Regions from separate parts of the Metabacillus flavus genome, predicted to be linked through region 2. Evidence: predicted binding sites of a transcription regulator. Region 2 holds the regulator's gene; the other holds the start of a gene.
The links. Region 2 encodes LexA, which represses DNA repair genes until DNA is damaged. Its sites were predicted from a motif close to CGAACATATGTTCG; they were not measured.
Positions count from the first base shown of each region.

Region 1: a site for LexA is predicted at 3,595-3,608, ahead of ruvA (Holliday junction branch migration protein RuvA). Genes of this name have one in related genera too.

Region 1 is NZ_JAGVRK010000001.1:2,685,526-2,696,525, reverse strand. Features, by position in the region: gene safA (SafA/ExsA family spore coat assembly protein) at 526-2,040, shown strand; gene J9317_RS13870 (YhcN/YlaJ family sporulation lipoprotein) at 2,226-2,867, shown strand; gene J9317_RS13865 (BofC C-terminal domain-containing protein) at 3,013-3,543, shown strand; gene ruvA (Holliday junction branch migration protein RuvA) at 3,675-4,277, shown strand; gene ruvB (Holliday junction branch migration DNA helicase RuvB) at 4,288-5,292, shown strand; gene J9317_RS13850 (DUF2905 domain-containing protein) at 5,285-5,485, shown strand; gene queA (tRNA preQ1(34) S-adenosylmethionine ribosyltransferase-isomerase QueA) at 5,508-6,536, shown strand; gene tgt (tRNA guanosine(34) transglycosylase Tgt) at 6,591-7,742, shown strand; gene yajC (preprotein translocase subunit YajC) at 7,765-8,055, shown strand; gene J9317_RS13830 (TIGR04086 family membrane protein) at 9,222-9,596, opposite strand; gene J9317_RS13825 (DUF421 domain-containing protein) at 9,761-10,408, shown strand; gene spoVB (stage V sporulation protein B) at 10,413-11,000, opposite strand, start outside.
Region 2 is NZ_JAGVRK010000001.1:1,946,869-1,957,868, forward strand. Features, by position in the region: gene glnA (type I glutamate--ammonia ligase) at 1-1,106, shown strand, start outside; gene J9317_RS21030 (helix-turn-helix domain-containing protein) at 1,392-1,517, shown strand; gene J9317_RS09965 (MarR family winged helix-turn-helix transcriptional regulator) at 1,748-2,179, shown strand; gene J9317_RS09970 (nitroreductase family protein) at 2,224-2,859, shown strand; gene J9317_RS09975 (putative quinol monooxygenase) at 2,908-3,204, shown strand; gene J9317_RS09980 (assimilatory sulfite reductase (NADPH) flavoprotein subunit) at 3,594-5,417, shown strand; gene cysI (assimilatory sulfite reductase (NADPH) hemoprotein subunit) at 5,627-7,345, shown strand; gene J9317_RS09990 (magnesium transporter CorA family protein) at 7,381-8,814, opposite strand; gene lexA (transcriptional repressor LexA) at 8,915-9,538, opposite strand; gene yneA (cell division suppressor protein YneA) at 9,690-10,010, shown strand; gene J9317_RS10005 (YneB family resolvase-like protein) at 10,019-10,681, shown strand; gene J9317_RS10010 (DUF896 domain-containing protein) at 10,961-11,000, shown strand, end outside.

The DNA of each region.
Region 1 (11,000 bases), 740 kb from region 2:
CCAGCCAGCTTAGCCCCTCGAGACTTTCGGAGGCCCGCAGGAGGCGGGTCAGTTCTGCGTTGCGACAGGACGTCGCGGACTTAGCAGAACTTCATCCCTTCAAGGCGCTTGCGCTTTTCTTACACGATAAGAAAGTATAAATTTCTATTTCATCATCTTTCTTTGTATAAAGTGATTTGTCCAGCTCCAGCGCCTAGCCCCTCGAGGTCATAAGCCACTCACCCTACGGAAGTAAGATCGCCTTCCTCCGGCTGATTGTCTTATGCTTATCGGGGCTGTTCAAGGCGCTTGCGCTTTTCTTTGTGTCACGGACAAAAGTGGAATTTATTCAAAAAAAGTGGCACATATATCACGGTTTTTGCGTTTTATAATAGGGAAGTTTCAGTGGGGAAAACATGGCTTACCAGCTGGGCAATTTTCAAAGAAGGCATATTCGCTCCTTTTTCCGCATAACTTGTGGTGAAGAATAACGGCAATTAGCCTGTATGCTTTTACTATACAGTTAATGCATAGGAGGGGGAACTTTTGAAAATCCATATCGTTCAAAAAGGGGATACATTGTGGAACATTGCTAAAAAATATGGAGCGGATTTCGAAGAACTGAAAAAAATGAACTCTCAACTAAGCAATCCCGATTCCATAATGCCTGGAATGAAAATTAAGGTACCGACGGGGAGCGTTCCAGTAAAGAAGGAAGCTCAAATTAATTTCAATTCGAAAAAAGAAATGCAGAAGCCCATAAAAGAACAGCCGGTTCAGCAGCCTGCCAAGGAAAAGCCAAAAGAAGTTCAGGCAGCAGAGGAACCTAAAAAAGAAAAACCAATTACTCCGTTTATGCCTAAAATGCCTAACATACCGCAGCCTGTTTACCCTGAAATGGATATTAATAATTATTATATGGTGAACATGTCAATGCCGCCGAAACAGCCGCAGCTGCCTCCGAAGCCGGCTAATGTTATGCCGGAAATGAAAAAACCGGCCAATGTTATGCCTGAAATGAAAAAGCCGGCAGAAAAACCAAAAGAGAAGCCAGCTGCACAAGTGGCACAAAAGGCAGTTTCACCAGCCAAGAAAGAGGAGGCAACCAAGAAAATGGAGAAAATGCCGAACATGCCTAATATGCCTTATTCTGCTCCAACAGGAGTAATGGGAGCGATGCAGCCATCCATGCAGCAGCCGATGTACGGCGGACCGCAGCCAGGATATGGTATGCAGGCCCCGATGTATGGAGCTCCTTACGGCTATGGACATTATGGCCACCATCATCACCATCATCCGATGCCGTATTGGTGTGTCCCATCTCCAATGCCTTATGGCGTCGGCGGGGCGATGGATGAAAACATGCCGAATGTGATGGGTGCCATGGACGAAAACATGCCGAATGTGATGGGTGCGATGTCACCGAACATGCCTAATGTAATGGGAGCCATGTCTCCGAATATGCCAAACGTGATGGGGGCAATGGATGAAAACATGCCGAATGTGATGGGCGCGATGTCTCCCAACATGCCAAATGTAATGGGCGCTCAAAGCATGCCTCAAATGATGCCGCAAATGGCTCCGCAAGGGTATTCGCCATATCCTCCCGGATGCACTCCGGCCTCTCCTGTAATGCCAGGTTCAGGGTTTGGCCCGGGTGTAATGGGTGCTTACGATCCGAATATGCCGAACGTGATGGGTGCTATGGATGAAAATATGCCAAATGTGATGGGCGCGATGTCTCCCAACATGCCCAACGTGATGGGTGCGATGTCACCGAACATGCCCAACGTGATGGGTGCAATGGATGAAAACCAGCCGAATGTGATGGGCGCGCAGGAAGGCAAGAATAAGCAGCCGATGACCGGCGGGCAATACGGACAAATGCCTCAGGATTGCGGATGCGGAGGATCCCAGGGTTACGGAATGCAGCAAGGATACGGGATGCAGCAAGGCTATGGAATGCAGCCTGGATTTGGGATGCAGCAGGGGTATGGAATGCAGCCCGGATACGGCCAAATGTTCGGACGCCCTGATTTTTACAATGGGGAAGAGGATTAATTCATACAGTTTGAGACGATTATGCAATCGTCTCTTTTTTTTGATTAGCTTTTTTAAAGCGCAATGCGGATTGGAACTAGGCTTTTGATTAATGGAGGGAACTGTCAAGATTAAAACCTTCTGTTACGAGCAAGCTAACCAAGAGCAGCTATGCTCAATTGGTAAAAAAACAGGGGGTAGTCATCTTGATAAGAAAGACCATCCAATACGGATCTCTGGCACTTTTAGCAGGTCTTCTCACAGCTTGCGGCAATGGGAAAGACAATGCAATGGATTACAATGACAACACACAGCCGATCGGCATGTATTCGAACGAACACGATGGTAAAAACAAGGATCACGCTGATAATGATGGTCCTATAACTGAGATGATGGACGGAGATCGAAATGATCGTCCGACACGAGTATCTAATAACAGCAATATGGATAATCAAGGGGTCCCGATTGCAGATAACGACCGAAATGAAAACGGGTATTATTCTGATCGCGATCAGAACCTAGCCGAAAAGGTTTCAGATAAAATTTCCAAGATGAAAAATGTTGATGATGCAAGGACAGTTGTAACCGAAGATAACGTGATTGTAGCCGTAGATACAAACGATAAGAACAATAAAAATGTGAAAAACGCCATTATTAAAGAAACAGAAAAATTGGCGAATGGCAGAAACGTGGATGTATTTACAGACGAAGGCTCCTTCAACCGTGTTAAGCAAATCGATACCAACATTAAAAATAACAAGCCGCGGGAAACCATTGATGCCGATATTAAAGACTTTATGAAAAACACCGGCAAAACCATTCAGCGCACGCTTAATCCGAATCGCTAAAACCAGGGGCATCCCTGGTTTTTTCTTATGACTAAAACTTCCATGAATGGCCACACTATGAATGTGGCAATCATGGAAGTTTTTTAGCAGCAATTTTTTTCATGCTGGAACCTGTTTAAATCTGATAAATAGTGAGGTGGCCTTGTTGCTGACACGCCAGCCTATTATATACATTCAATTATCGCTCATCACCTTGATCACCCTATTTTGTACAGTAAACGTTCAGGCATTGGAACAGCGCACAGCGGATGAGGCAAATGGAAAATCCATTACTTTATTCCTGGAACGAGACTATCTTGATGGAGAAGTAAGCGTGGAAATTAAAAGGGAACCGTATTATTCCCAGTCCCATGTGCTCGCCCGTTATCCGGGATGGAGACTTGTAGAGAAAAGCGAAAAGAGAATCGTCCTAAGAAAAAGTATGAATGATATATCTCCTTTTATGAAAGCAAACGGTTATTTCGGGCTGAATAACGAAGGGATTTTGTCTATATTTGATGGCAAACCGAATGAGGAAGGAAAGGTCATCCAATCCTTTTTCCAGATTGATGTAGGAAAGCTTGAAACAAAACGGCATATGGAGCTGGAAAATGGAATCAGAGTAGCGAGCAGGAAGAAATATCTGCACGTCATCGAAACCTTTAAACAATACGGAACGCCTTGTTCAAAAAAATAGAGCTGCTCGAATTTGCCTGCAATTTCCGCAGGCTTTTTATTTTGCTTAATCCGAACATATGTTAACGTTTCTAGTTCTTGGGCGCGGCTTTTTATGATACAATGAAGTACAGTTGTAAAGAGGTGAAAAAGGTGATTGAATTTGTCCGCGGGAAGATTGACTATATATCTCCCGAGTATATTGTGATTGACCATACTGGAATCGGCTATAAAATTTTTGCTCCCAATCCGTTCGTTTATTCAATGGGAACAGAAACAACCATATATACATACCAGCATGTCAGAGAAGACATTCTGGCTTTATACGGATTTAGATCAAGAGAGGAAAAAGCTCTTTTTACAAAGCTGCTGAATGTAACAGGAATTGGTCCTAAGGGAGCCCTCGCGATCCTGGCGTCAGGAGATCCGTCGCAGGTGGTGCAGGCAATCGAAGCAGAGGATGAAGTCTTTCTGGTTAAATTTCCGGGAGTAGGAAAGAAAACCGCCAGACAGATTATTCTTGATTTAAAAGGGAAACTTGGAGACGTGGCCCCTGAATTTGCTCCATCGTTATTCAATCATCACGTATTTGCTGAAAAAGATGCGTCTTCTAAAGCTCTTGCTGAAACCATTGAGGCTCTAAAAGTTCTCGGGTATGCAGAAAGGGAAATTAATAAGGTTGTTCCTGCTTTAAAAGATGAAGCACTGTCAACCGATCAGCTGGTGAAAAAAGCGCTGCAAAAGCTGTTAAAGTAAGGTGATGACAATGAATGAACGGCTTGTTTCCGGTAATGCGGAAAATGAAGAACAATACTTGGAGCTTAGTCTGCGGCCGCAGAGACTCAGTCAATACATAGGACAGGACAAGGTAAAAGAAAACCTGGATATCTTTATCCAGGCTGCCAAAATGCGCGGTGAAACTCTTGACCACGTCCTTTTATACGGCCCCCCGGGTCTCGGGAAAACTACATTGGCTGCGATAATAGCAAATGAAATGGGAGTTAACCTCAGAACGACTTCGGGACCGGCTATTGAAAGACCTGGCGACCTGGCAGCGATCCTAACCGCGCTTGAGCCTGGAGATGTCCTTTTCATCGATGAGATTCACCGTCTGCATCGCTCCATTGAAGAAGTTCTTTACCCTGCAATGGAGGATTTCTGTCTGGATATTGTCATCGGCAAGGGGCCGGAAGCAAGATCCGTCAGACTCGATCTTCCTCCGTTTACATTGGTAGGAGCTACAACAAGGGTAGGGCTTTTGACGGCTCCGTTAAGGGACCGGTTCGGTGTGCTTAGCAGGCTCGAGTACTATAGAGAATCAGAGTTATCTGAAATTGTGGAGCGGACATCGGATATCCTCCAAATCGGCATTGATCCTAATGCTTCCGCTGAAATTTCAAGAAGATCGAGAGGAACCCCTAGAATCGCGAACCGGCTATTGCGGAGGGTCCGTGATTTTGCACAAGTTCTCGGTAAAGAAGGGATTTCGGAGGAGCTTGCATCTGAAGCGCTTGAAAGACTTCAGGTCGACAGATTGGGTCTTGATCATATTGACCATAAACTGCTGACAGGGATCATTGAAAAGTATAGAGGAGGTCCAGTGGGACTGGACACGATTTCTGCGACAATCGGAGAAGAATCCCATACAATTGAAGACGTTTATGAACCATATCTTTTGCAGATCGGGTTTTTACAAAGGACATCCAGGGGAAGAATGGTAACCGATGCGGTTTACAGACATTTTAACCTGGAGGTTCCGGAACATGACTGAAATGCCTAAACTGCTGATGATTATTGGAGCCGTTTTATTTGCGGCCGGACTGTTTATGCAGGCAATTGGAAAACTGCCCGGAGACCTTGTCTTCAAAAAAGGAAATACAACCTTCTTTTTCCCGATTGCAACCTCCATTATCATCAGCATTTTGCTAACGGTTCTTTTATCTATTTTTGGACGATTTAAATGACAAGAGAAAAACAGGTGATAGCATGAAAGTAGAATTATTCGATTTTGACCTTCCCGAAGAACTCATTGCCCAGGTTCCTCTTGAAAAAAGAGACGCTTCCAGGCTGATGCTGCTGAACAAAAAAACCGGCGAAATCAGCCATGGAAAATTTCCTGACATTACCGGCCATCTTCAGCCGGGAGATTGCCTTGTCCTGAATGACACCCGTGTTTTGCCGGCAAGACTTTTCGGCATGAAGGAAGGCACAGGAGCAAAAATTGAAGTGCTTTTGCTGAAGCAATCTGAGGGTGATACATGGGAAACCTTGATTAAACCTGCTAAACGTGTAAAGGAAGGCACTGTTATCACGTTTGGAGACGGAAAGCTGACAGCCAAATGTGTAGAAGAGCAGGAGCACGGCGGCCGAACGCTGCACTTTTCCTATGAAGGGATCTTTTATGAAGTATTGGAGTCCCTTGGAGAAATGCCTATGCCGCCATATATTAAGGAGCAGCTTGATGACCGTGAACGCTACCAGACGGTCTTCTCGAGGGAAGCAGGCTCCGCTGCTGCACCGACAGCAGGACTTCACTTTACAGACCAAATCCTTTCAGAGCTGCAGGAAAAAGGGGTATCCGTTGCGTATATTACTCTTCATGTAGGACTTGGAACCTTCCGTCCGGTCAGCGCTGAAACCGTTGAAGAACACGAAATGCATGCCGAATTCTATCAGATGACAGAGGGTACGGCACGCCTTCTTAATGAGACCAGAGTGAACGGCGGAAGGATTATTACAGTAGGGACCACATCAACCCGCACGCTTGAAACAATTGCTTCTGCTGGAGACGGCGAGTTCAGGGAAGAAAGCGGCTGGACAAATATCTTTATTTATCCGGGCTATCAGTTTAAAGGGATTGACGGTATGCTGACAAACTTCCATCTGCCAAAGTCCTCTCTTATTATGCTGGTCAGCTCATTAGCCGGCAGAGAGAATGTTATGTCCGCTTATGAAACGGCAGTCCGGGAGAGATACCGGTTCTTCAGCTTTGGAGATGCAATGCTCATATTATAAAAAAGAAATTTAGGCTACACTGAATAAAAGGCTACACATAGAGGAGGAGAGACGGTGACAGCTTCATCATCACCGATACGGTACGAATTTATCAAAACATGCAAGCAAACAGGGGCAAGGCTGGGAAGGGTTCATACTCCCCACGGCTCGTTTGATACACCTGCATTTATGCCAGTCGGCACGCTTGCGACAGTAAAAACGATGTCTCCAGAAGATTTAAAGGGAATGGGCTCCAACATCATATTGAGCAATACCTATCACCTTTGGCTTCGTCCCGGAAACGAAATTGTAAAAGAAGCCGGCGGTTTGCATAAATTCATGAACTGGGATCGCGCGATTTTGACGGACTCAGGCGGATTCCAAGTGTTTTCACTTAGTGAGTTCCGTAAAATTGAAGAAGAAGGCGTTCACTTCCGCAACCACCTGAATGGAGACAAGCTATTCCTTTCTCCTGAGAAAGCGATGCAAATTCAAAATGATCTGGGCTCAGATATTATGATGGCGTTCGATGAATGCCCTCCATATCCTGCTGAATATGATTACATGAAGAAATCCGTAGAACGGACCAGCCGCTGGGCTGAAAGATGCCTTAATGCACATGGGCGTCCGAACGATCAAGGCTTGTTCGGCATCATTCAGGGCGGAGAGTACGAAGAGCTTCGCAAGCAAAGTGCAAAAGATCTTGTATCACTGGACTTCCCAGGGTACGCTGTCGGAGGATTATCAGTGGGTGAACCAAAGGACGTTATGAACCGGGTGCTTGAATTTACAACACCTTGGATGCCTGACAATAAACCGCGCTATCTGATGGGAGTAGGTTCCCCTGATTCACTCATCGACGGAGCAATCAGAGGAATCGACATGTTTGACTGTGTCCTGCCTACACGTATTGCCCGCAACGGAACCTTAATGACAAGCACAGGCCGCCTCGTCGTAAAAAATGCGAAATATGCAAAAGACTTCGGTCCAATCGACGAAAACTGCGACTGCTACACGTGCAAAAATTACTCCCGTGCCTATATTCGACATTTAATTAAGTGCGAAGAGACTTTTGGTATCAGACTTACGTCTTATCATAATCTTCATTTTCTGTTAAAATTAATGGAGCAAGTTAGACAAGCGATTCGAGAAGACCGTCTTGGAGACTTCAGAGACGAGTTCTTTGAACAATATGGGTTCAACAAACCGAACGCTCGCAACTTCTAATCTTTGAAAGGGGTGAAAGAATATGGGTAATTCCATGACGACTATCTTATCATTAGTGCTAATGTTCGCGATTTTCTACTTCCTGCTGATCCGTCCGCAGCAAAAACAGCAAAAAACATTCCGCCAAATGCAAAGCAGTTTGCAAAAAGGTGACAAAGTTGTGACAATCGGAGGACTTCACGCCACGATCGAATCAATTGATGAAGAAAAAGCAGTACTAAAAGCTGGTGACGGCTCCCGTTTAACATTTGAACGCAGAGCAATCCGCGAAGTAAAAGAAAAATCCGTACTGGCAAAGACAGAGGAAGCTTAATGCTTTCTCTGTTTTTTTTGTTTTGAGTTCAGTATGGATGCAGCGATGTCATTGCTCCCCATTTGAAATGTGTGATGCTCGGAATGGAACGGGAGGGGATAACGGATCGCAGAATGCCAAGCATCTTCCTGTAGAATGCATGATGCCAGGGAAGAATGCCAGGCAATTAATCGGGAAGAGTAATGCCAAGAATGTCTGGTAATGGACCGGAAAAGGGGAATGCCAGGGAAGAATGCCAGGCAATGTATCTGGGAAGCGTAATGCCAGGCAAGAATGCCAGGCAATGTATCTGGGGAGCGTAATGCCAGGCAAGAATGCCAGGCAATGTATCTGGTGAGCGTAATGCCAGGCAAGAATGCCAGGCAAAGTATCTGGGAAGCGTAATGCCAGGCAAGAATGCCAGGCAATGTTCTGGGGAGCGTAATGCCAGGCAAGAATGCCAGGCAAAGTATCTGGGAAGCGTAATGCCAGGCAAGAATGCCAGGCAATGTATCTGGTGAGCGTAATGCCAGGCAAGAATGCCAGGCAAAGTATCTGGGGAGCGTAATGCCAGGCAAGAATGCCAGGCAAAGTATCTGGGGAGCGTAATGCCAGGCAAGAATGCCAGGCAAAGTATCTGGGAAGCGTAATGCCAGGCAAGAATGCCAGGCAAAGTATCTGGGGAGCGTAATGCCAGGCAAGAATGCCAGGCAATGTATCTGGTGAGCGTAATGCCAGGCAAGAATGCCAGGCAATGTATCTGGGGAGCGTAATGCCAGGCAAGAATGCCAGGCAATGTATCTGGGGAGCGTAATGCCAGGCAAGAATGCCAGGCAATGTATCTGGGGAGCGTAATGCCAGGCAAGAATGCCAGGCAATGTATCTGGGGAGCGTAATGCCAGGCAAGAATGCCAGGCAATGTATCTGGGAAGCGTAATGCCAGGCAAGAATGCCAGGCAAAGTCCCCGAAAAGCGTAATGCTAGGCAAGAATGCCAGGCAAAGTCCCCGAAAAGCGTAATGCCAGGCAAGAATGCCAGGCAAAGGACCGAGAAAGCGGATTGCCAGGCAAGAATGCCAGGCAAAGGACCGAGAAAGCGGATTGCCAGGCAAGAATGCCAGGCAACGATTCGGCCCCCTATAGTAAAAACACCAAAAAACCCGGCAGCCGCCGGGTCTCCCACTTCCATTAATCCGATGACATATTGACTCCGATCATTCCGCCCAGCATAGCCATGGCTAAAAATCCTGCGTGATATAAAAATTGCATTGGCTTTAGCGATGATCCGAATCCAAGGAATTGGAAGAGCACAATAATGAGTGTAAAACAAAGTGCAGTGATTCCGCCGAGGATCCAGCCGCGTTCTTTTCCTTTGCCTCCTGCGATAAATCCCCCTATAAATAGGGTGATGAAGGAGAGGGCGAGGAGGATCCATTGAATCGAGCTTTCCGTCATTCCGGTGAATTTAAGGAGCAGTGAAAAGATAAGGCTGATGGCCAGAGCTGCAGCAAAAATCGCAATAAGTCCGCTAAGAATGGCTTTTCCCCATTTTTTTGTCTCCATACTAAGCATCTCTCCTTTTTGGCACATGCTTGTTTATGCTCGTCTTTTCATAAGGTATTCGCAACCGGGGCGGTTTAGAATCTTTGATTGGAAGAAACTTTGCCGCATGGTTTAAAAAGGGCTGTACAAACTAGAAAAAGCAATGGACGAAGGGAGGGGCATGGATGGAGATTTATTTAATTATCATCGCCCGGACGGTTTTGCTTTATTTTTTGATCATCTTTATTTTCCGTATGATGGGGAAACGGGAAATTGGTGAGTTAAGTATTTTAGATCTGGTAGTTTTTATTATGATTGCGGAGCTTGCTGTTATGGCGATTGAGAGCCCGAAGGATCCGCTTATGCATTCTGTCATATCCATGCTTTTGTTATTGGGAATTCAGTATGGATTGGCTTTTTTGTCTTTAAAAAGTGAAAAAGTCCGCCAGCTGATCGATGGCAAGCCAACGATCATTATTAACAAAGGCAAAATAGATGAGAGGGCGATGAAATCTCAGCGGTACAATTTTGACGATTTAATGACCCAGCTTCGCGAAAAAAATGTCCGAAATCTTGGGGATGTTGAGTTTGCGATTTTAGAAACATCAGGAAAGCTGAATGTGTTTACAAAACAAGAAGGAAAGCCTATGCAGACGATAGACTTGGCGCTCATTATTGATGGAACAATTCAGCCGGCCCATCTCGAAAAAATAGGAAAGACAGAGCTATGGCTTAGACAGGAACTTCGAAAGTTAGGCTATCAGGAGCTGCAGGATATTTCTTTTTGTACGTATGCCAACGGCGTATTTTACGTAGATGTATCAAATGTCTAGAGAATCAGCGCGGATTTGGAATAAGCTTGGACAGGGCGGGGCCAAATAGTGGTACCCGCTTCAGTTCTTCCTTTAAAACGAGCTTGAATTGAATTAAAACAATTAAATAGATCACCGTACAGAGGGTTAAAGCAGCTAGAAGACCGATGACGCTGCCGAAATTCTTAAGCCAGCCGTAATATGCATAATAGCCTGCAGCCCCAGTAATGACCATCGCTGCAAAGCTATACAAATATTCCCTTACATAAATGGTCAATGAAACGACTTTAATAACGGTAGCTAAGTGCAGCAGGGTGACGACCATGATGCCAATGACGATAGCAAGTGCGGCTCCTTTAATGCCCATCTCGGGTCTGGCCGACAGCACAAAAATCAAAGCTGTTTTGACTAACGCACCTATTAGACTGTTAATCATGGCGGCACGTGCAAGGTTCAACGCTTGGAGGACAGCCTGCAGCGGCCCCTGAATATAATTGAAAATGAAAAACGGGGCCATTAGTTTAACAAAAATGGCGGCATCTGCATTTCCGTACATTAACTTCATCAGAGGATCCGCATAAATATACAGCACAACTGCCGCCAGTCCGCCGGT
Region 2 (11,000 bases):
TCGTCATTTTCCCGTGGACTTCTGAAAAAGGAAAAGTAGCCCGTTTTATCTGTGATATTTACAATCCGGATGGCACTCCATTTGACGGAGATCCGCGTGCAAACCTTAAGCGGATTTTGGGTGAAATGGAAGAGCTGGGCTTTACAGATTTCAACCTTGGGCCTGAACCTGAATTTTTCCTCTTCAAATTGGATGAAAAAGGCGAACCGACTCTTGAGCTAAACGATAAAGGCGGATATTTCGACCTTGCTCCGACTGACCTTGGAGAGAACTGCCGCCGCGATATCGTGCTCGAGCTTGAAGAAATGGGATTCGAAATCGAAGCTTCCCACCACGAAGTGGCACCTGGGCAGCATGAAATCGATTTTAAATATGCAAGTGCTGTAAAAGCTTGCGATGATATCCAAACGTTCAAATTGGTTGTAAAAACAATTGCACGCAAACACGGTTTGCATGCAACGTTCATGCCTAAGCCATTATTTGGTGTGAACGGTTCTGGGATGCACTGCAACCTTTCACTATTTAAAGAGGGTAAAAATGCATTCTTCGAAGAAAACGGAGATTTGCAAATGAGCGATACTGCCCGTCAATTTATCGCAGGAATCATCAAGCACGCGCCTAACTTCACAGCTGTTACAAATCCGACTGTGAATTCCTACAAGCGTCTTGTGCCTGGCTATGAAGCTCCTTGCTATGTTGCATGGTCTGCACGCAACCGCAGCCCGCTGATCCGTATCCCGGCATCCCGCGGAATCTCTACCCGTGTAGAAGTGCGCAGCGTAGATCCGGCAGCGAACCCATACCTGGCTATGGCTGTTCTATTGGCAGCAGGTCTTGACGGAATTAAAAACAGCCTGACTCCGCCTAAGCCGATTGACCGCAACATCTATGTAATGAACAAAGAAGAGCGCCTTGAAAACGGCATTGTGGATCTTCCTTCCACACTGGCTGGAGCGCTTGAAAACCTTAAAACTGATGAAACAATTGTGAAAGCTTTAGGAAGCCACTTGTTCGAACATTTCATCGAAGCGAAAGAAATCGAATGGGATATGTTCCGCACACAAGTTCATCCTTGGGAACGCGAACAGTATATGAGCATGTATTAATCAGAAAACCCCTTGATAACGTGTCAAGGGGTTTTTATTTGAGCTTTAACAGCCCCCAGCCCTCCATAGCAGTTGTATGTTCTTTTATTAGTTCACGATTAACCATTTATCATCACAGCGAGAAGACCCCCGCTTAAGCTGGCAAAGTGGGGGATGAATCGCGGTTTCAAATGGGTTCAGGCTTGAAAAATTCCCTTTTACTGTAATATAATAAAATGAGTAAACCAAACGTATGTTCAGGGGATGGTAGTGAAGGTTAAAAAACCTAGCGATCATATTTCGTATATGTTCAAAATCCATCCAAACCACGTTCAGCAACAGCTCATCAATCAGACGTTTGGATGTGTCCGGTTCGTCTATAACACGATCCTCCATCACAATTTAAATGAGTCCAAACTAAACTCATTTTAAGAAGAGGAAGCAACTTTGAAAGCTGCATTTGGAGAGTCCCTTTTTATTTTAAACCTATTTATTTGACATGATAAAATAAAAGGTCTAGTATAGTTGATAGCTCAATAATTGACCTATCAATTAAAAGTAATTAATCTGTCTTCTTTCCCAAATAGAAAGTATGCATATTTAATTGACTGGTCAAACATTGATGGGCCAACTAATTATACGGTTAAAGGAGGGGGATGCATTTGTCCAACTCGTGTTTAGAAGACGAAAAAATAGTCTACCGTTTATATGAAATCAACAAACGGACCATTCCAAAATTCGAGCGCTGTACAGGAGTAAGCCAGTCCCGTTTAGAACTTTTGTTAAAACTTTACGAAACAGGAGAGATTAATCAAAGCACGCTTCAAAAGAAAGTAAATATAGATAATGCTGCTGTAACCAGACATTTGAAGCAGCTTGAGGAGAAAGGCATTGTCATCCGGAGAAAGAATCAGGAGGATAATCGATTTACGTATGTAAGCCTGACAGAAGATGGCCGTGAGCGAATTGCTTCTTATAAAGAAGAAAAGAAGCGTTTTGTAACAAATGTTCTGAAGGGATTTACGGTTGAAGAACGATCACTTCTTTTAAAGATGCTTACCCGGATTCAGGACAATGTAGAAGATATTCAATAGCCATACATTCATTCACCCAAGATTATGCATAAAGGAGAATTTACATGACTCAAACAAAATTAAACGATTTTAACGAGATAATCACAGGCCGCCGTTCTATTCGCAACTACGATCCAGCAGTGAAAATCAGCAAGGAAGAAATGACGGAAATCCTTACAGAAGCAACACTCGCTCCATCATCAGTTAACATGCAGCCATGGCGTTTCGTTGTCATTGATTCAGAAGAAGGCAAAAAGAAGCTTGCTCCGCTTGCAAAGTTTAATCAGGTTCAGACTGAAACATCTGCAGCCATGATTGCTATTTTCGCCGATATGCAAAGTGATAAGTACCTTGATGAAATATATGATAAAGCAGTAGCTGAAGGTCACATGCCTGCTGAAGTTAGAGACAGACAAGTGACGCAAATTAAAGGATTCTTTGAAGCAAGCTCGTTTGAATCATTAAAGGAAATGAATCTGATTGATGCAGGGCTGGTTTCCATGCAGCTAATGCTTGCTGCCCGTGCACACGGCTACGATACAAATCCAATCGGCGGCTTTGAAAAGGATCAAATAGCTGATGTGTTCGGAATCGATAAAGAACGTTACTATCCAGTTATGCTGCTTTCCATTGGTAAAGCGGCAGATAAGGGATACCAATCCGTTCGTCTTCCGATTGAAAAAATTACTGAGTGGAGATAAACGGAAACTTCATCACAACAAATACTAAATGAAAAGGGGATATAAATAATGATTATTACACATGCAGGATTCCAAGTGAGACCGGATAAAGAGGCAGCTTTTCTTGAAGAGATTCAAACACTTGTAAAAGCTTCACAGGCAGAAAACGGATGTATTTCCTACCGTCTGATGAAAAACCTGGACCAGGACCACGCCTATACCATGGTGGAGGTTTGGGAAGATATGACTGCCGTTAAAAGCCATGGAGAAAGCGAGCATTTTGTTGGATTTGTTGGTAAAGCTAAAGAATTTTTATCAGCACCTCTTGATGTGAAAAGCTATGAAGGAAGCCTTCTTCAACGTTAAACAATACAGATGAAGACCCCTGACAGCCTTATGCTGTGAGGGGTTTTTTCTTTCGTGAGTAAATGTTTGACTATTTAAAAAAGGAATGGTAGCTTTTTAAACAAGCTTGTTGATCCTCCGCAGTTGCAAATCACGGACTCTCTGACCGCCCAGTCCAGATGAAGCGTAAACCGCCAAGTTTAATAGAGCAAAAGGAAAACAGTAACTATTAATAATATTAATAATTCCAATTATTTAAAAGTATTTTACTAATGCTTTAATTTTCTGTAAAATTAGATAAGATGTTTATACTGTTGAGCAAGGTAAGAGGTGCAGGGGTTTATACTTGTTCAAAACCGACTTAATATATAGGTATAATCGAAATATCATGAAATGATGAGGTGGGTTCATTGCAAATTCAAGTAACAAACAGCCCTTTTAACCAAGAACAGGCAGATCTCCTGAACCAGCTGCTGCCTACATTAACAGAATCACAAAAAATTTGGATCTCGGGCTATCTCGCCGCACCCGGTTCTAATTCTTCAGCAAGTACATATGAGGGGGCGGTACCTCAAGGCACATCGCAAAAAACCGTTCAGACTATCTCGAAAAAAGTGACCATCCTTTATGGATCCCAGACAGGGAATGCCCAGGGACTGGCTCAAGCGGGGGGCAAGACCCTGGAGGAGAAGGGTTTTGAAGTAACTGTATCTTCGATGAATGATTTTAAACCAAATCAATTGAAAAAAATTCAAAATCTCCTGATTGTAGTCAGTACACATGGCGAAGGCGATCCGCCGGATAACGCTCTCTCCTTCCATGAATTCCTTCATAGCAAACGTGCGCCAAAGCTTGAGGATTTGCATTTTTCCGTTTTATCGCTGGGTGACAGTTCTTACGAATTCTTTTGTCAGACAGGGAAAGAATTTGACAGTAAGCTTGAAGAGCTCGGAGGCAAAAGACTGCATCCCAGAATGGACTGCGATCTGGATTATGATGAGCCTGCTGCAGAATGGCTGGAAGGAGTCCTGGAAGGCCTGAGCAGCTTGCAGGGCAGCTTTATGTCAGTCCCTGACCCATCAGGTGCTCCTAAGGCTGAAGGAACTGATTATTCAAGGACTAATCCATTTCAAGCCGAAATTCTAGAGAGTGTGAACTTAAACGGACGCGGATCCAATAAAGAAACGACCCATATTGAATTATCCCTCGAGGGCTCAGGGCTTTCCTTTGAACCAGGAGACAGCCTTGGAATATACCCCAGCAATGACCCTGCCCTAGTGGATCTGGTCATAGGTGAAATGAGCTGGGACCCGGATGAAATCGTTACGGTTAACAAACAGGGGGATGTGCGATCACTTAAAGAAGCACTCACCTCCTTTTTTGAAATAACTGTTATAACAAAGCCGCTTCTTGAGCAGGCTGCAAAAATTTCGGAAAATCAGAAGTTAAAAGAGCTCCTTTCACCTGGCCATGAAGGGGAATTAAAAGAGTACCTTTCAGGACGCGATTTGCTGGATATACTTCGCGATTTCGGGCCATGGGGAGTTCCTGCACAGGAAATTCTCTCCATACTCCGGAAGATTCCAGGGAGGCTGTATTCCATTGCCAGCAGCTTGGCTGCCAATCCGGATGAGGTGCATTTAACCATTGGCGCTGTGCGCTATGAGTCTCATGGACGCGCCCGTAGCGGTGTATGCTCAATCCTTTGTGCAGAAAGGCTTCAGCCGGGAGACCGAATTCCTGTCTATGTACAGTCGAATCAAAACTTCAAGCTGCCCGGCAATCCCGAAACACCGATTATTATGGTAGGTCCCGGTACAGGAATTGCCCCTTTCCGATCCTTCATGCAGGAGCGGGAAGAGACGGGAGCAGAGGGGAAATCATGGCTGTTCTTTGGAGATCAGCATTTTGTAACGGATTTCCTCTATCAGACAGAGTGGCAAAAGTGGATTAAAGATGGCATTCTAACCAAAATGGATGTTGCATTTTCAAGAGATACAGAGGAAAAAGTGTATGTTCAGCACCGGATGCTTGATCAAAGCAAAGAACTGTTCGCTTGGCTTCAGGAAGGTGCCGTCATTTATGTTTGCGGTGATGAAAAGAACATGGCGCATGATGTCCACAATACTCTACTGGACATCATTGAAAAAGAAGGCGGTTTAAGCCGTGAAAAAGCAGAAGAGTATTTGTCTCAAATGCAGCAGGATAAAAGATATCAGCGGGATGTTTATTAATTTGGCTATGTTAAACCACTATGTTGATTTTTAAACAACTGTTGATAGGAGTGGAAGGCGTGAGACTCCTGCGTGAGCAGCGAGCGGGACAGGGTGAGACCCCGCAGACGCTCAGCGCCCGCCCAAGGATAAGCGAACGACTGCTAGCTGCAATCAACAGCCAAGTTTAACAAAGCTATGAATTTAAAGATGAAAGGAGCACATTCAGCATGGCGAATCGAACTTTAAAAGCACCGGAAGGAACTCCGAGCGATGTGGAACGCATTAAGGAAGAGAGCAATTATTTGCGCGGAACACTTGCAGAATCAATGCTGGAACCAATAAGTGCAGGGATATCGGATGATGATAACCGTTTAATGAAATTTCATGGCAGCTACCTGCAGGATGACAGGGATCTGCGCAATGAACGTCAAAAGCAAAAATTGGAGCCGGCATACCAGTTCATGCTCCGTGTCCGTTTACCGGGCGGAATCGCTACTCCTTCTCAGTGGCTCGTCATGGACGATCTGGCTCAAAGGAACGGCAATGGCACTTTGAAGCTGACCACACGCATGACCTTTCAAATGCATGGTGTACTGAAATGGAACATGAAAAAAACGATTCAGGATATCCATGCCTCTCTAATGGACACCATCGCCGCTTGCGGTGATGTAAACAGGAATGTCATGTGCAATCCGAATCCGGAGCAATCTGAGATTCACTCAGAAGTTTACGAATGGTCCAAAAGATTGAGTGAGCATCTGCTTCCCCGGACGAAAGCGTATCATGAGCTTTGGCTTGATGAAGAAAAGATAGCAGGCACGGCGGAGGCGGAAGAAACTGAGCCAATGTACGGTCCTCTATATCTGCCCCGCAAATTTAAAATCGGGATTGCAGTTCCTCCATCCAATGATATTGATGTTTATTCTCAGGATCTAGGGCTAATCGCAATAGTGGAAGATGAGAAGCTTCTTGGCTTTAATGTTCTGATAGGCGGAGGAATGGGAATGTCCCATGGTGATAAAGAAACCTATCCTCAGCTTGGAAAATCGATTGGCTTCTGCCGACCTGATCAAATTTTGGACCTTGCTGAAAAAATTATCACAATCCAGCGGGATTACGGAAATCGTTCAGAACGGAAAAATGCCCGTTTTAAGTACACAGTAGACCGTCTTGGCCTTGAGACGGTGAAAGAAGAATTAGAGAACAGATTGGGCTGGACCCTTGAAGAAGCAAAGCCTTACCATTTTGATCACAATGGCGACCGTTATGGGTGGGTAAAAGGAGTTAAAGGCAAATGGCATTATACGCTGTTTGTAGAAGGCGGACGTGTAGCAGACTTTGAAGACTATAAGCTTATGACGGGACTTCGTGAAATTGCGAAGGTGCATGCTGGAGATTTCAGGCTGACCGCAAACCAAAACGTGATCATTGCAAATGTGCCGCAAGCGATGAAAAAGCATATCGACCAATTAATAACCGAATACAGCTTAACGGACGGCAAGCATTATTCTGCACTCAGGCGCAGTTCGATGGCGTGTGTGGCGCTTCCTACATGCGGCCTTGCGATGGCCGAAGCTGAGCGCTATCTGCCGGTTTTAATAGGCAAAATCGAGCAAATTGTTGACGAAAACGGTTTACGCAATGAGGAAATCACCATCCGCATGACTGGATGCCCGAACGGCTGTGCCCGGCATGCCCTCGGTGAGATTGGCTTTATCGGCAAAGCTCCCGGCAAATACAATATGTATCTTGGAGCAGCCTTCGATGGCAGCCGGTTAAGCAAAATGTATAAAGAAAACATCGGTGAAGAAGAAATTTTGAATGTTCTTGGTGACCTCTTGCCCCGTTATGCCAAAGAACGTGAAGAAGGCGAACACTTCGGGGACTTCGTGGTCCGAGCAGGAATTATTGCTGCAACAACAGACGGAACAAACTTTCACAATTAAAAAGAAACAGAAAAACGATGACCGAGGGATCGGAGTCATCGTTTTTTTCGGTTAAAAAAGTTTCTGCCGAGACTGAAAATCGCTCCTGCACCCAATCCAATTCCCATTAGGATTCCGCTGATGGCAACTCCAAACGCTATATACTCAAAAACCGAGTATTGAGTCATGATCCTCCAATCGATTTTCCCTTTCCAGTCCTCTATAACAAGATTCATTCCGTAGATTCCGGAAATAACCGTATACGTCGTTAAAATAAACAGTAAATAATTATTTCGTTTTGCTGAAATTTTTTCCTGATTTCTGAACAAGCTGTCAAGTGTTTTTTTCACTTCGTCATACAAAGTCGAAATATGAAACACTTTATTCATTAAGAAAGCCAATTCCTGCCCCTCAGTGCGGCTGCTGATTTCCTTAAAATGATATTTGCCGGAAAACTCGGTAATGGTTTGAATTAGCTGTTCAATCTCATTCGTTTTATTCCGTCTGTACAGCAGCGAGTATTGATATGAAAGTTTAAGCAGAACCATTTTGTAAAAAAAGTGAAGGAGCAGGTTGTAATAATGCTGCCCAAACATCTCGGACTTGATTATTGGTACGTGCTCTCCCCGCTGGCTAAGGCAAGTAAAAGCATGATCGCTGATTACATAGTTCGTCTGCGGTGCCCACCTGCTGTATGTGTGGTTTTTTGCATAATTGTCAATGTACTCAGGGTTTCTTGCGGAAATAAACGGATTTCCTTGTGAGTCATATCCATTTACCTGCCCCGACCGGAAGAGATGTTCATTTGTCACGTGATCCTCACGCGTGACCAGCGTACTGACAACATACATTCTTTCATCCACGAAATAGGGAAGACTTCCGAAATAAGAGGACTTGTTCGCCCCTGTTTCGATAAAAGGAACAATGCCAGGTGCAATTTCTTTAAATATGTAATCCTGAATGCTGTCAAAGGATGAATTTTCAGTAATGACCCTAAGATTCTTCTTTTCAACAAGCTTTGGATCCAGAACGCGGAACTGATTTTGAAAGTCCATCACTTCAGAAAGCTTCAAGGGAGACTGAGTAAACCGGGTCCGAATCGAGATTATCCCTATTTCAAAGGGACAGATAAAAATATCAGCAGAAAGGATTTCAGCTCCATATGAACGCTGATCCTCACCAAATAATAACCTGATAGGTGATTGAACAGACTTTGAAAACCGGCTAAGCGATTCTTTTGCCGGCTCATGAACAAATAACAGGTTTTCGATAAACGGCAAAAAGTATTGGTCCATATTATCGTGGGAAACGGATTGCCCGGGACCATAATATGCATTCTCTGTTTCTTTTGCATCAAGCTTGAAGAACCGGTAACCGGTATCCTCCAGCTGCTGCTGGATCTTCATCAACTTGGTATATTTTAAAGAGAAGGGAAATATAAATTGACTGCTGGCTTCATCTAATAGAAGTTCCTTTTGATTGTCGGACATAAGTGGTTCCTCCAGATGCTGATTGTATAGCACATTATCCAGCCCTTATTCTATCATTTTATGTATGTATAAAAAAAGCTTGTCCAGTTGAACAAGCTCTTCAATGCACTGTACGGTATACTCCAATCACTTTGCCCAGTATTGATACGTTCCTTAAAATAATGGGTTCCATTGAAGAGTTTTCCGGCTGCAGCCTAATATAATCTTTTTCTTTAAAAAAGCGTTTCACAGTTGCTTCATCATCCTCTGTCATAGCAACGACGATATCACCGTTGTTAGCGGATTGCTGCTGTCTCACAACAACAAGGTCTCCGTCTAATATTCCCGCTTCAATCATACTGTTCCCGACAATCTCAAGCATAAATACCTGGTCATCAGGTGAGGCGAGCCGTTCAGGGAGCGGAAAGTATTCCTCAATATTTTCTACAGCAGTGATCGGCAGCCCTGCCGTAACCTTCCCGATGATCGGAACGTTAATCACTTCGTTTCTCGGAATTTCCATTCCCTGGTCTTCATTCAAAATCTCGATAGCCCTTGGTTTTGTAGGATCTCGGCGTATAAGCCCTTTGTTTTCAAGTCTCGCTAGATGCCCATGTACAGTAGAGCTGGATGCCAGACCGACAGCAAGACCAATTTCACGGACGGACGGAGGATACCCTTTGCTTTTGACTTCCTGTTTAATGAATTCAAGAATGTCCTGTTGCCTTTTTGATAGTTTGCTCATCCTTAGCACCTCAGAGTAAGTAATTTATAGTGATTATAGCATCATTTACCTAAAAATACAAACATAAGTTCGAAAAGCGCTTGACCCAAAACGTTTGTTCGTATTATAATAAAAACATCGAAAAGCGAACAAACATTCTGGAGGGGTTATCATGTCAAAAAGCACATTTGCACTCATAGCATCATTTTTCGTTCTAGTAGGGGGTATTTTATTTGCAGCAGCCGGTACGGGAAGCGGCAAAACACTGGATGAATATGCTAAAATAGAAATCCGCGAAGGAGATACATTATGGGATTTGGCAGAAACATTGAAGGACAAGCACGGGATGTCTCAGACTGAGTTTGTGGAGTGGGTGGATAAGGAAAACAATTTATCTACCATTGTCATTAAACCGGGCGACACCGTTTTTATTCCAGTAAAAAAGAATGAACTTTACCAGCATGAAACCCACATTATTGCTTCAGAAGAGTAGGTGTTTACTTGAAGGCGGTTATTTATTGCAGAGTCAGTACAGCTAAAGAAGAACAGGAAACTTCTCTTCATAGACAGGAAGAAGAACTGACTTCGCTAGCGGTTCAAAACGGAATGGAACCCGTCCGGATCATCATGGAGAAGGCAAGCGGCTATGAAATTGAGAGGGAAGGAATTCTTGAGCTTCTCGACACGATAAAAAAGGAAGATGTAAAAGCAATTCTGATCCAGGATGAAACCAGACTTGGAAGAGGAAGCGCCAGAATGGCCATTCTCCACTGTATTTACAAAGAGCAGGCGAGAGTGTTCACAATTGCACAGCAGGGCGAACTGCAGCTGTCAGAAGCGGATACAATGGTTCTCGAAATTGTCAGCATTGTCGAAGAATATCAGAGGAAGATCCATAATATGAAAATTAGGCGCGGAATGAAGCGTGCGGTTGAAAAGGGATATCAGCCGCAGCATAACTTAACCGATCTTGTTTCTGGCGGGAGAAAAGATAAAATTGAAGTTCCAATCGAGGAAATCGTTCGTTTAAGGAACAGTAAACTCACGTTCGCAGATATAGCAGCCACGCTGAGAGGCTTCGGCTATTCAGTATCAAAAGCGACGGTACATAGAAGGTACCAGGAATACATGGAAGAGAAAAAGGCCGCTGAACAGACCTTATAATCTGTTTAGTTGCCTTTTTTTGCTCTTTTTTGTACCATTGCACTATCCATAACTATGTTTAAGTTTCGTGCGAGTGAAACCCACCGTAAAAAACATGTTCTTTGAACAGATTTAAAGCGCTAAGCTCTGGAAAAGCTCACGTGCCAGTCCGATGGAAAGTGAGCATCCTGTAGCGGAAAACAGCCATCCCAATACCATTTCATATCAGCAAAATGTAAGGTAACAGTCTTCGAGAACGAAACATACAGGAGAAAAACAGGCTTAAAAAGGAGAATGAATATGCTTTCTAAAGATAAAATTGATCGAATTAATGTTCTGT